DNA from 2 places in the Micromonospora sp. NPDC048170 genome. Region 1 is predicted to be linked to the other one. Evidence: riboswitches for the same ligand, from Rfam matches in the RefSeq annotation. Region 1 holds a riboswitch; the other holds the start of a gene.
The links. Region 1 has a riboswitch for cobalamin ahead of AB0D32_RS13965 (ABC transporter substrate-binding protein). Riboswitches for the same ligand answer to the same signal wherever they lie in the genome.

Region 1 (6,916 bases):
CGAGCCAACGGCCCCGACCTCGCAGCGAGCGGGGGAGGTCGTGGTCGTCGGAGTCGGCCCGGCCGGACCCCGGTGGCTGACCCCGGAGGTCGCACGGGCGCTGCGCGAGGCCGAGCACCTGGTCGGCTACGGACCCTACGTCGACCGGGTGCCGGTGCGCCCCGGCCAGCAGCGACACGCCTCCGGCAACCAGGTGGAGACCGACCGTGCCGCCCACGCCCTGGAACTCGCGCTCGCCGGTGCCCGGGTGGCGGTCGTCTCCTCCGGCGATCCCGGAGTCTTCGCGATGGCCAGCGCCGTCTACGAGGTGGCCACCGCCCAGGCCCGCTTTGCCGACGTACCGGTGCGGATCCTGCCCGGCCTCACCGCCGCGCAGGCCGCGGCGAGCCGGATCGGCGCCCCGCTCGGACACGACTTCGCGGTGATGTCGCTGTCGGACCGGCTCAAACCGTGGCCGGTCATCGAGGCCCGGCTCGCGGCGGCCGCAGCGGCCGATCTGGTCCTCGCCCTCTACAACCCGGCCTCTGCCAGTCGCCGCTGGCAGGTCGGCACGGCGCGCGACGTCCTGCTGCGCCACCGCGATCCGAAGACGCCCGTGGTGATCGCCCGTGACGTCGGCCGGCCCGGTGAGACGATCACCGTCACCACGCTGGCCGACCTTGATCCGGAGACGGTGGACATGCGCTGTCTGCTCATCGTCGGATCGTCAACCACCCAGGTCAGCACCAGGGGCGACGGGTCCACGGTGGTCTGGACCCCGCGCACCTATCCCGGCTGAGCCGGCAGCCCGGACAGCCAGCGCATCGCCTCCTCGACGGTGGTAACCATCATCGAGGAGGCGAGCGGTGCGGGACGGTCGATCATCAGCACCGGCAGTCCGAGGTAACGTGCCGCAGCGAGTTTCGCCTCGGTCAGCGGGCCGCCGCTGTCCTTGGTCACCAGCACGTCGATCCGGTGACTGCGCATCAGCTCCAGCTCGCCCGCCACGTTGTAGGGGCCGCGACTGCGCAGCAGCTGCACGTGGGCGGGGACCGGCTCTGCCGGCGCGTCGACGACCCGGGCGAGGATCCACAGTCCGCTCAGCGGCAGGAAAGCCGCGAGGCTTTGCCGGCCGGTGGTCAGTAGCACCCGCCGTCCGAGAGCCGGCAGCATCCGTACCGCCGAGTCCACGTCGGGTACCCGGTGCCAGCGGTCGCCCTGTTGCGCCGTCCATCCCGGCCTTTCGAGCCGCAGGTGAGCCACCCCGGCGGTGGTGGCGGCCTCGACGGCGGCTGCCCGCATCCGGGCGGCGTACGGGTGGGTGGCGTCGACCACCGCGTCGATGTGGTGTTCGCTGAGCCAGCGTGTCAGGCCGGCGGCGCCGCCGAATCCGCCGATGCGTACCTCGCCCACCGGCAGTCGAGGATCGACGACCCGTCCGGCCAGGGAGGAGACCACCGCGATCGCCGGCTGGTCGGCGAGCAGGGCGGCGAGGGCCCGCGCCTCGGCGGTGCCGCCGAGGAGGAGTACTCGTCGTTGGTGTGTGGAACCCGTGATGGCGCTCATCCAATCAGTGCCTTTGAACAGTGCGGGCAGGGCAGTTCTTACAGTGGCGGCGAGTCGCGTGGGCGCCTGCCGTCGACCGGCATGCTGTCGCGCAGGTGCTCGTCGGTGATACGGACGGCGAGGCCTGCGTCGACGTGTTCGTACCAGGTGTCGTCGGGATACACGACGACGAGCGGGCCGAGGTTGCACGGAAACAGGCAGCCGGTCGCGGTGACCAGGACGTCGTCGCCGAGGCCGTGCTCCTTCAGGCGATTGCCGAGGGTGGCGGCGACATGGTCGGCGCCGTACGCGGTGCAGCGCGGCCCGCGGCAGACCAACACGTGCCGGCGGTGGCGGGTGATTTGTGACCAGGCCGGGCTGCGGAACGGTCCGGGGTTGCCGTCGAGCGTGGTGTGCTCGCCGGTGATGGCATCGCCGACCGCCGTGACCAGCGCCGGCTGCGTAGCCAGCGGCGCGGCTACGAGGATTCGTGCCCGCCGGCCCCGTGTGCTGCGCCAGTGAGCGACCGCGCGGCGAATCCAGGTGTCGAGGTACCGGTCGGGCGGTAGGTGCGTCGCCACGAGCAGGACTTCGCAATGCTCCGGTACGGCATCGAGGGCTGCGTGCAGGGACGGCTCGGCGCCGTCGAGGAAACACGCTCGCACCGGTACGCCCGTGGTCTCGGTGGCGGCCGCGGCAAGGCGGTGGATTGCGTCGTGGCCGCCGTGGTGGGTGGACCCGCGTGAGACGAGCAGAACGTTCATGCTGCCGGTGCCTGGTAGGTGATGACCGGGCGTCCGTCGTGCACGGTGACGTCGGCGTCCACGGCGTACACATCGGCGAGCAGCGCGGGCGTCAGCACGCCGACAGGCGGTCCGGAGGCGACGACCCGGCCGTGGTGCAGCACCACCACGAGGTCGCAGAACATCGCGGCCAGGTTGAGGTCGTGCAGTGCGGCGAGGGTGGTGAGGCCGCTGCGGCGGACCAGGTGCAGCAACTGCAGCTGGTGACCAATGTCGAGGTGGTTGGTGGGTTCGTCGAGCAGTAGCAGCTGCGGCTCCTGGGCCAGGGCCCGGGCGAGCTGCACCCGTTGGCGTTCCCCGCCGGACAGCGTCTGCCACTTGCGGTGGGCGTACCCGGTCATGCCGACGCGTTCGAGAGCGTCGGCCGCAGCCGCCCGGTCGGTATCGCTGTCCGACCAGCGGGAGCGGCGGTGCGGGGTGCGGCCGAGCAGCACCACGTCGAGCGCGGTCAGGTCGAGGTCGGTCTCGGCGTACTGGGCGAGCAGCGCCATCCGCCGCGCTGCGGCGGCACGCGGCAGCCCGGCCACGTCGTCGCCCGCGACAGTCACGGTCCCGTACCCGGGGGCGATCAAGCCGGCGACGACCCGCAGCAGGGTGGTCTTGCCGGACCCGTTCGGGCCGAGCAGGCCGACCAGGGTGCCGCGCGGCGCCGAGCAGGTCACGCGGTCGAGGAGTCGAGCGGCCGGCACTGACCACGAGACATCGCGGATGTCGAGCATCAGGCGTTCCCATTCCGTCGGCGCAGCAGTAGCACGAACGCGGGTACCCCGAGCAGGGCGGTCAGCACGCCCACCGGCAGCTCGCGGGGTTCGAAAAGGGTCCTGGCCGCGGTGTCCACCCAGATCAGAAAGATCGCTCCGGCGAGGACGACGATCGGCAGCAGCCGCCGGTGGTCGGGGCCGGTGAACCGCCGCGCGGCGTGCGGCAGCATCAGGCCGACGAAGCCGATCGCGCCGCTGGTCGCGACCAGCACGGCGGTCAGCAGCGCGGTGGTGACCAGCAGCAGCCATCGGACACGCCCGACGTCAATGCCGAGGGCGGCGGCGGCCTCTTCGCCGAACGCGAACGTGTTGAGCGCACGGGCATGCCAGAGAATCACGGCGAACACTGCCGCGAGCACCGGCACCGCCCATCCGAGTGCAGCCCAGTCGGCGCGGGCGAGCGAGCCGGACAGCCAGAAGGTGATGCTGTGGGTCGCGTGCGGGTCGGCCGCCCAGATGACCACGAACGAGGTCAGCGCGGCGCACAGCTGCGCGACGGCGACGCCGGCCAGCACCACCCGGGTCGGTTGCAGGACCGCGCGCCGGCCGGCGGCAGCGACCACGACGGCGAACGCGGCGAGCGCCCCCGCGAACGCGCCCCCGGTGAGCGCCGCAGCACCCGCGCCGAGGCCCAGGACCAGAACGGCGACGGCGCCCAGCGACGCTCCGGAGGAGACGCCCAACAGGTACGGGTCGGCGAGCGGGTTGCGGGTGACGGTCTGCATGACCGCCCCGGAGGCGGCGAGCCCGGCCCCGACCACGGCGGCGCCCAGCACCCTCGGCAGCCGCAGCTCCCACACGATGTGGTCGCGCAGCAACGGCACGTCGGCGCTCGTCAGGCCGAGATGGTTGGTGATGACCAACCACACGGTGCCTAGCGACAGGTCCGCCGGCCCGACCGTCACGGCCGCAGCCACCGACAGCAACAGGCCGCCCGCGAGCACGACCACCACGGCCACCATGCGTACCGCCCGAACCGGCCGTGCCGGGTCCTGCGTCAGCCGGGTGGTAGTGGCGGTCAGTTGCCCACCCCGCCGACACCCCGGGCCAGGGCCTCGACGGCGAGTACGTTCCGCACGCCTGCGGAGGTGGAGGAGAAGTCCAGGACGACGTACCGCTTGTCCCGGACGGCGGGCAGGTCTTTGAGCGTCGCATGCTTTTCGAGGAACGCTTGCTTGGCAGCGGCGGGGTCCCAGCTCGCGTCGATGAGCACGATGACGTCCGGGTTGCGCTCGACGACGGTCTCCCAGCTGGTGCCGGCCCAACTGCCGCCCAGGTCGGCGAAGACGTTGGTGACCCCGGCCGCAGACATGATCATGGCTGGGCTGCCGCAGCAGGCGCCGGCACTCGGCGTGTCGTTGCCGCCGTCCCACCACAGCACCCGCGTGCCCTTCGCGCCCGCTGACGCTTTTGCGATGCGCTCCTGCTGGTCGGCGATCAGCGTCTCGGCCCGCTCTCCAACGCCGAAGATCGCGGCGATGTCACGGATCTCGGCGAACACGTCATCCATCGTCAGCTTCGCCGGTCGTGTGTCCTTCGGGCAGCCGGCGGCGGAGATGTACGTGCCCACGCCCAGCCGCTGCCATTCGGCGCGGTCGCCGACCCCCTCGTCGCTGAACGCACTCGCGAAGGAGGCATAGACGAAGTCCGGCGCGGTGTCGAGCAGCTTCTCCTTCGACGGGTACTCCTTGGCCAGTACCGGCACCTTCGTGTACGCGGCGGCGTACTCGGGCAGCACCCGGTCGTCGAGGTAGGCGGTGCCGGCCATCCGGTCCTGCACACCGAGCGCCAGCATGATCTCGGTGGCGGACTGGTTCATCGTCACCGCCCGCACCGGGGGCTTCGTGACTGTGACCGGTGTGCCGCAGTTGGTGAGTGCGACTGGCCCGGCCGCGGCGGACGCCGTGGTGGCCGGCTTCTTGTCGCCGGTCGCGGCGCAGCCGCCGACCAGGGCGAGAAGGACGGACAGCGGCGCAGCAACGCGCCAGGACACAGGGGACCGCATGACGGGACCACCTTCCAGCACCTCGTGGACGGGTCGTGCAGGTGCCGTGGCCGGTCTCCTGGCTGACGGGTGGTGCGCCGGCGGCCGGCCTTCCCAGGCATGCGCCCAGTGACCTTTAGGTGGCCTCCAGCATCCCGATCACAGTGGCGAGGGCCGCACCGGTCTCACACCGGCTTCCCGAACACCACGGCGAGGCCACCCTAACCAAAGCAGGCGGTCCCGTCACCGTGGTTAAGGTCATGGTCGGAGACCACGTTGGTTCACCGTGCCCGCTCGCACGTGCAGTCCGCGGTCGTGTCGGATGCGGTCCAGGAGGTGGTCCTCCCGGATGGAGCGGGTGAGGCGAGCCGTAGCCCGCGGTAGACGTTGCTCTTGTCCTCGCTGTGGACGTTCCGCAGGGTGTTGCGGATCTCGTCGAAGCTGCCGACGAGGCGTCGGATGTCGGCTTCGTTCAGGCGGTCGGGACTTGTTCTTGCGTTGTTGCTGTGTCGCGTTGGCGTTGACTTTGGCCATCCAGGTGGCGATAGAGGCGGAGTCGCCTCCGGCGTCTGCGATGGCGGCGGGTCGGTGGACGATCCCGCCTGCGCCGGCGTTCGTCGGGTTCCGGTTCCCCGGTGGATTTGGTCACCAGAGCGGCCCTTGGCTGCCGATGCTCTCTCTGGATGAGGGCATCATCAGCCAAGGGCCGTTTCTGCGGTTGGTCAGGGCCCGCGCCGGCCTCTCAACGGTGCAGGATCAGCTAGACCGGACGCGCGTAGCCGGAGACGTAACGCCTGACGCCGTTGCGGGTGACATACATGGAGCTGGGTTTACGCCAGCCGAATTGGGTCACCTTGTTGCCGACGTTGCCTTCGACGGTCATGATTTCGCGGCTGGAGCCGGAACCCCGTACGCCGACGACGATTCCGATGTGTCCGGAAACGGCGTAGTTGCCGTAGACCACGGCATCGCCGATGGCGGGTGTGCCCGACAGTCCCGTCCAGCGGCCGTTTCGCTTCGCCCAGTCCTGCCAGTAGGTGGCCCAGTGCCCTTGAGCGGTGCCCGAGCCTTTCATGCTGGGCTTCTTGGTGGCTCCGCCATGGGCCCAGCAGTAGTTCACGAACACGCCGCACCATTCGGCTGGCCGTATGATGTTGCTGTTGAGTTTGTAGCGGATCGGGTAGTAGTTGTTTCCGCTCTCGGCTGATCCGACTTCACTTTCGGCGAGGTTGGAGATCAGGCGGCGGGTGTTGTTCGCGTCGGCGAATGAGGGTGTTTCCAGTAGTAGCGGGGCGGTCATTCCTGCTGCTGTCGCGAGCAATAGCCGGCGTCGCGAGATATTGATGCTAGTCATTCTCGAACCTTATGGCGTGGTCGGTGTTTTTGCAAGGATCCGGTTGTTCTGCTCGTAGCGGCATTGTTTCTCCTCCGGTCCCTGTCGGTTCCTGCGCCGAAGCGGCCCATCCCCCGGGCAGCCGCCGATCACTGCGTCTGCTGCTGATTACCTGTACCGGCTGTCAGGGGCGAACGGCAGGTCCCGCCCGTGTTCCGAACAGATCCGAACCGTTCGAGACGCCCTCGCCGTTAACTCAGGCGAGGGGGTGCGGCGGCATCAGGCCGGGTCGAGCAGGAAGATCTGACCAGCGGCGTTGGCGTCACAGGCGAGTTGGCGGACCGGTGCCCAGTCACCGGTGGCGCCGTTGACGACGCCGAGGCACATGTCACTGTGAACCGGGCGGATGCGGTATCCCAACGCCGGGACGATAACCGGTTCGAAACGGAAGTCCTGGCCGCCGCCGGTGTCGCAGAAGCTGTTCGCGACCATCCCGTTGACGTCCTTGTTG
Region 2 (6,916 bases), on a different contig from region 1:
GACGCCAGGCCGTGCAGCAGCCCCCGGGAGCGCAGGAAGTAGACGTAGGCGAAGGCGCCGTAGAAGAACAACCCCTCGATGCAGGCGGCGAAGCAGATGAGGTTGAGCAGGAACGTCCGCCGGTCCTCGCGGGTACGCAGCTCACGCAGGTCGTGCAGGGAGTCGATCCAGCGGAAGCAGAACTCGGCCTTGCGCCGGATCGACGGGATGTTCTCGATGGCGTCGAACGCGGCGAAGCGTTCGGTCTCGTCGGGCACGTACGTGTCGAGCAGGTTGAGATAGAACTGGACGTGCACGGCCTCCTCGAACAGTTGCCGGGACAGGTAGAGCCGGCCCTCCGGCGAGTTGACGTGCTGGTAGAGGTTGAGCACGAGGTTGTTGGCGACGATGGTGTCGCCGGTGGCGAAGAACGCGACGAGGCGGCTGACCAGATGCCGCTCGGCCGGGGAGAGCCGGTCGAGGTCGGCGAGGTCGGCGTGCAGGTCGACCTCCTCCACGGTCCACGTGTTGCGGATGGCGTCGCGGAACCGGTCGAAGAAGTGCGGGTAGCGCATCGGGCGGAGGGTGAGATCCATCCCCGGGTCGAGCAGCATGTGAGTGGTCCTCGGGTCGCTGGTGGTCGTGGTGGTCACTGGCAGGCCTCGCACGACTCGGGGTTCTCCAGGGAGCAGGCCAGCGCCTCGTCCACGGCCGCGGGTGCCGTGACCACGCCGGCGGCACGGGCCGGTCCGGCGGGCGCGACGGTGGCCTGCTGGATCCGGGTGGCCGGGCGGGAACGCAGGTAGTAGGTGGTCTTCAGCCCGGCCTTCCAGGCGTACAGGTACATCGAGGAGAGCTTGCCGATCGTCGGCGCGGCCAGGAACAGGTTCAGCGACTGGGACTGGTCGATGAAGGGGCCACGGGCGGCGGCCAGGTCGATCAACGCCCGCTGCGGCAGTTCCCACGCGGTGCGGAACAACTGCCGCACCTCGGCCGGCAGCTCCGCGACGTCCTGCACCGATCCCTCGGCACGCTTGATCGCCGACCGGATCCGCTCCGTCCACAGGCCCCGGGCCTTCAGCTCACGTACGAGAGCGGTGTTGACCTGGAGAAACTCCCCCGACAGGGTCTCGCGCTTGAACAGGTTGGACACCTGCGGTTCGACGCACTCGTAGCAACCGGCGATCGAGGCGATGGTGGCGGTCGGGGCGACCGCCACCAGCAGCGAGTTGCGCAGCCCGTACGCGGCGACCCGTTCCCGCAGCGCGGTCCACCTCGCCGCCTGGGTTCCCGCCACACCCCACAGGTCGGGCTGCAACTGCCCGCGCGCCGCCCGGGTCTGCCCGTACGCCGGGTGGGCACCCAGCCGTTGCGCCAGGTCGGCGGAGGTCTCCAGGGCGGTCAGGTACAGCTCCTCGCTGATCCGGGTCGACAACTCCCGGGCGGCCGGGGAGTCGAACGGCAGCCGCAGCGCGAAGAACACGTCCTGCAGACCCATCAGCCCGAGCCCGACCGGCCGCCAGCGGGGGTTGCTCGCCGCCGCCTGCGGCGTCGGGTAGTAGTTGATGTCGATGACCCGGTCGAGGTACGTCACGGCGGTGCGGACGGTGGCGCGCAGCCGCTCCCAGTCGATGCCGCCGCCGGTGAGGTGGGCGGCGAGGTTGACCGACCCGAGGTTGCACACGGCGGTCTCGGCGTCGCTGGAGACCTCGACGATCTCGGTGCACAGGTTGGACAGGTGCACCACGTTGCCCGGCTCGGCGGTCTGGTTGCACAGCCGGTTCGCGGCGTCCTTGAACGTCATCCACCCGTTGCCGGTCTGGGCCAGGGTCCGCATCATCCGCCCGTACAGCTCCCGCGCCCGGACCTGCCGCACGTACCGGCCCTGCCGCTCGGCCTCCCGGTACGCCGCGTCGAACTCCTCCCCCCACAGATCCGGCAGCTCCGGCACCACGTCCGGGTCGAACAGCGACCACACCCCGTCGGACTCGACACGCCGCATGAACTCGTCCGGGATCCAGTTGGCCAGGTTCAGGTTGTGGGTGCGCCGGGCGTCCTCGCCGGTGTTGTCCCGCAACTGGAGGAACTCCTCGACGTCCGGGTGCCACGGCTCCAGGTACACGCAGGCCGCGCCCTTGCGCCGGCCGCCCTGGTTGACCGCCGCCACCGAGGCGTCCAGCGTCCGCAGCCACGGCACGATCCCGTTGGACTGCCCGTTGGTGCCCCTGATCAGCGCGCCCCGGGAACGGACCCGGGAGAACGCGATGCCGATCCCCCCGGCGAACTTCGACAGGTTCGCCACCTGCGCGTACCGCTGGTAGATCGAGTCGAGCTCGTCGCGCGGCGAGTCGACCAGATAGCAGGAGGACATCTGGGTGTGCCGGGTGCCGGAGTTGAACAACGTCGGCGAACTCGGCAGGTACGCCAGGCTCGACATCAGCCGGTAGAACTCGATCGCCTCGTCCACGGCGTGGGACAGGCCGCACGACACCCGCAGCAGCCAGTACTGCGGCGTCTCCATCACCAGCCGGCTCGTCGGGTGGCGCAACAGGTACCGGTCGTACACCGTGCGCAGCCCGAAATACTCGAACCGCAGGTCGCCGCGCGGGTCCACGGCGTCGTCGAGGGCGGCGGCGTGGGCGGCGACGAACGCGGCGGTGTCGTCGCCGATCAGGCCCTCGGCGTGGCCCCGACGGATCGCCTCGCTGAAGGAGCCGATGCCCTGCCTGCGGACCTCCTTGTCGACGTACCCGGCCAGCAGGCGGGCGGCCAGCCGCGAGTACTGCGGCTCCTCGCCGATCATCTCCGCGGCGGTCTGGATGGACAGCCGGTCCAGTTCGGCCGTCGTCGCCCCGTCGTACAGGCCGCTGATCGTCCGGGTCGCCACCCGCAGCGGGTCGATGTCGGCGAGGTCGCCGGCCCACCGCTCGACGGCCCGGACGATCCTGTTGACGTCGACCGGTTCGGTGCCGCCGTCGCGCTTGCGGACGTGCATCTGCGGTCGCCGCTGGCCGGCCAGGGCCGTATCGTCGGCCGCCGTGCCGGCGGTCGGAACAACCTCGGTGACAGTCACCACTCACTCCTCGCGAGCCTTGATCCCAGACGGACTTCCTGGGCACGCGGGGAGCGGACACCGACGACGACGCGCCGCAGGGCACGCGTCAGCATGGCGTCGGCCGTCCCACGCGGCCTCGGACCGCCGCGCACCCGGACGCGGGCGTACGGCGCACTGGCAGGTCTTCGGACTCGCGGGCGCGACCGGGCTCGCCGGTCTCCTACTGGCCGTCGCTTCCCAGGCCGATGGCGGCCCAGTGCTGATGACGGCGGTCGTTCCCACTCACCGCTGCGGGGCAGTCCCGGATTCCCACCGGGTTCCCTCTTGCCTCGACCGCCCCGGATGAGCGGCCGAACCAGCTGCGCTCGACACCATATATAGGGACGGCGGCGTTGTCACACCCCACATGTCGGCCTCGGGCGTGTCGTGGGGACCTGAGGCTACGCCCGTCGATCGCGAGCCGACGCCTGCGTCGATGCCCACCCACGGCGGCTCGGAGAGCTCTCGTCTCCCCGGTACGGTGGTGTCGGCGCGCGCCACCGGCGGTACCGTCGCGGCCATGCGGACTCGACATGCGGGACGGCTCTCGCTGCAACTGGACTCGATCTACTGCGCGGTCGCCGCGGCGTCGCTGATCCTGTTCGTGGCCCCACTGTCCGAGCGGTTAACCGTGCCACCGGTGGCCGTCATCGCGATCGCGGTTGCCGTGGGCGGCTGGGCGTACGCACTGCACCGCGTCGCCCGTCGTCCCCGGCTGCGCGGGTGGCTGGTCGGCGTGCTCGCCGTCAACGTCGTCGCGGCGGCGGCAATCGCGGTGTTCACGGCGGTCCGGCCGTGGGACGGCGCGTTCACTGTGCTCCTCGTCGCCGTGGCCGTCGAGGTCGCGGCGTTCGCCGTCAGCCAGGCCGCGGCCCTGCGTCGGCAGGCACCAGCCGGTTGAGCGAACTCGGCAACCGGCACTGACAGCGCCCGACGGGTCGAGCGGTGGGTGGATCGGGATCGCGTCGACCCGCGATCCCGATCCACCCGCGGTACGGCTAGACCCGGGTGACCCGGACGGCGTCGGCGACCACGTAGCCGGTGGTGCTGGTCCACCGGCTCACGGCGACCAGGTTGCGGTCTCCGGCGGCCAGCCCGAAGGTGCCCAGCGAGCGCCAGGCGCCGCCGCTGGAGCGCTGGTCCACGTTGACCGTACGGTTACCCGAGGCGGTGACGACGACGTGCGGGGCCGAGCTGTTGTAGCCGGGGTCGGCCGGGTGCCGCACCTCGACCCGGTAGTTGCCGGCCGCCGGAATGTTGACCTTGAACCAGGCGGCGTCACTGGCGGGCGTGGGGTTGGCGAACCGGTAGTCGGCCCCGTAGCGCTGGGCGGAGTACGCGGAGGTGCCCCAGTTGGTGCTCGCCGTGAACCGCCCCGCCGTGGCGTTGTCCACTATGGTGCTGAAGGCGGGCGGGTTGGGCGCGCTCAGACCGAGGTAGGCGGCGATGCCCTGCGCGTGCCCCCGGGCGGTGGCCGTGATGAAGTCGGCCCGCTTGAGCAGGTTCGCGTCGGCGAGGGTGTCGATGAAGAGATTCTCGGTGAGGACCGAGGGCATGGCCGCCTCGCGCAGCATGTGGAAGTTCGCGGTCTTCAGGCCCCGGTCGGTGACCGAACCGATCGTCCGCTGGGCGGCGATCACCCTCGGGTGCAGCGCGTTGTGCAGGTTGACGGTGGCGGCGCTCGCCGTCGGGTACCGATAGCTCTCGAAGCCGGTGCCGCCGCCGGAGTTGATGTGCACGCTCACGAGCAGGTTCGCGCCCCACGCGTTGGCGTCGTCGGTGCGGTAGGCCAGGCTGCGGGTGATGTCCGTCGTCCGGGACATGCGGACGTCGACGGCCCAGTTGGCCAGCAGGATGCTGCGCAGTTGCAGGGAGATGTCGAGTGTCAGGGCCTTCTCCTGCAGCCCGTTGCCGACCGCCCCGGGGTCGGTGCCGCCGTGGCCGGGGTCGATGTAGACCTTGGGCAGCGCGGCCCACGCGGGGCCCGCGACGATGGGGGTGGCCGCAGCACCGGCAACGGCCGCCAGCAGGGTACGCCGCCGGAGCGCTGGGTTATCGAGCATGTGCACCTCGTTCATCAAGAATCGAAGAAAGATCGACAGTGCCCGCAATATAGCGGCAGGTCGATGCTTGATGAAAGATGTCTACGCGACTTGGTGTGGTTGACGAAGATTTCCGCCTCAGGAGCCGGCGCGTTCTGCCGGCGTACCCCTGCTCCAGGTGGCGCTTGTGCTCACCGGTCGGGAAAAGACTGGGCCGCGTAGCCGGGGGCGGCGACGGTCTCGGCGATGCGGGTGAGCCAGTACAGGTCGTTGGCGCGAGATTCTGGACTGGCCCCGGGGCTGAGGATGCCGCGCAGGAACGCAGTGACGTCGTCGAGGTGCCGTTCGCTGCGGTAGTAGCTCAACAGGGCCCGGTCCGGTTCCAGCGGCCCGTAGCCTCGACGGAAGAGCTCGGCGCGGTGCGCGTTGATCGGGTGGTCGCCGAAGTCCTGGCTGTAGACGAACAGCAGGTCCCGCTCGCGCGGCGCGAGGATCGGCGCATCCCAGTCCACGACGTGCAGGTCACCGTCGCCGCTGGCGATCAGGTTGCCGGGGTGGATGTCGGCGTGACAGATCACGTGTTGGGTTCGCGGCACGCGAGAGGCGAGGTCAGCGACCGTTACCGACAGCCGATGCAGCGCGGCACCGTACCGGTCCCAGAAGGCGCCGAGGGCCTCGCTCGCCGCAGCCTGCCCGCCGAGGGCCCGCAACCGCTCGCCCGCGCTCGATCGGTACGTCTCGACCGGCAGGACCGCGGCGAGGTCGGCGCTTGGCGTCACCGCATGCAGCCGCCCCAGGAACTCGCCGTACTCGATCCACTGGCGGTCGGTGAAGCCGCGGCCCCACAGACTGCCGCCGTCGTGAAACGGGTAGAGCAGCAGCCGATAGTCCCCGAACGCGCGACTGGCTCCCCCGTCCGGCAGATCGATCGGCGCCACGACTTGACTGACGCCCTGCGCTCGGAGGAAGCCGGGCAGCAGGACGGCCGCCCGGGTGAACTCGCCGAGGCGCACCTTCAGGAAGTAGCTCCCGCCGTCGGACGTGTCCACCCGGTACGCCCATGCGTGCCCGTCAAGCCCGACCGGCATGAACACGATGTTGGCGATGTCCACGGCCCAGGCGGCGGCCACCTCAGCCGCCAGCAACGATTCGTCGACGTCGGGCTTGTCGATCATGATCGGAGCGTCGCAGTCCGCTGCCCGGCCGGCAAGGCGATTTCGCTCGCATCGGTGGGCCGCGGTGGTCGAATCGGTGAAGGCCAGCGTCCCTGCCCTCGTCACTTGGCGTTGTATTGATCGAGGGTGAGGGCGTAGTCGATCAACACGGACAGAATGCCGCCTGAGCTGCCCGTTCATTGGTGGCCGGTGGTCAACGTTCGTTGCTCATAGTCCACCTCTGCCGGCCTGGAAACGGCATGATCTTGGGACTCCCTCAGGCTCCCGACCCCTCGCTTGTAAGTTCTGGGCGCTTCGTCCAGCTGAGTCCATCCGCGTTCGCGACCTCGTGGGGCGACGGTCCGCGCTCGGCCGCCGACGGCCGCCTTCGTCCCGGCTGGTTGCTGTCACCGTTGCTGTCGGCAGCTACCTCTTGCCGCAACCCGGGCACGCCGCCCCATTCGCCACCCAATTCCGGCACTCATCGGTGGAGCGCCCCGACGCGAAGCCGATTACCGTCAGGGTCTACCACCTCAAACTCACGTCCCCAGTCCTTCTGTCCGACGGCGCCCACGCCGCAGGCCGCCGCTGCGGCATCGATGTCGTCGACGTACAGGTACAACAGGGTCCCGGGCCGAGCATCCCCG

Region 2: another riboswitch for cobalamin. It lies ahead of AB0D32_RS23025 (ribonucleoside-diphosphate reductase subunit alpha); the one in region 1 lies ahead of AB0D32_RS13965 (ABC transporter substrate-binding protein).

What each region holds. Positions count from the first base shown of each region.
Region 1 is NZ_JBEZMR010000008.1:62,485-69,400, forward strand. Features, by position in the region: gene AB0D32_RS13940 (precorrin-2 C(20)-methyltransferase) at 1-778, shown strand, start outside; gene AB0D32_RS13945 (cobalt-precorrin-6A reductase) at 766-1,545, opposite strand; gene AB0D32_RS13950 ((2Fe-2S) ferredoxin domain-containing protein) at 1,584-2,288, opposite strand; gene AB0D32_RS13955 (ATP-binding cassette domain-containing protein) at 2,285-3,046, opposite strand; gene AB0D32_RS13960 (iron chelate uptake ABC transporter family permease subunit) at 3,046-4,050, opposite strand; gene AB0D32_RS13965 (ABC transporter substrate-binding protein) at 4,107-5,093, opposite strand; cobalamin riboswitch at 5,124-5,297, opposite strand; gene AB0D32_RS13970 (CHAP domain-containing protein) at 5,833-6,426, opposite strand; gene AB0D32_RS13975 (helix-turn-helix domain-containing protein) at 6,685-6,916, opposite strand, start outside.
Region 2 is NZ_JBEZMR010000021.1:51,391-58,306, forward strand. Features, by position in the region: gene AB0D32_RS23020 (ribonucleotide-diphosphate reductase subunit beta) at 1-593, opposite strand, end outside; gene AB0D32_RS23025 (ribonucleoside-diphosphate reductase subunit alpha) at 629-2,974, opposite strand; cobalamin riboswitch at 3,193-3,409, opposite strand; gene AB0D32_RS23030 (hypothetical protein) at 3,594-3,974, shown strand; gene AB0D32_RS23035 (N-acetylmuramoyl-L-alanine amidase) at 4,072-5,136, opposite strand; gene AB0D32_RS23040 (aminoglycoside phosphotransferase family protein) at 5,307-6,290, opposite strand; gene AB0D32_RS23045 (glyoxalase superfamily protein) at 6,751-6,916, opposite strand, start outside.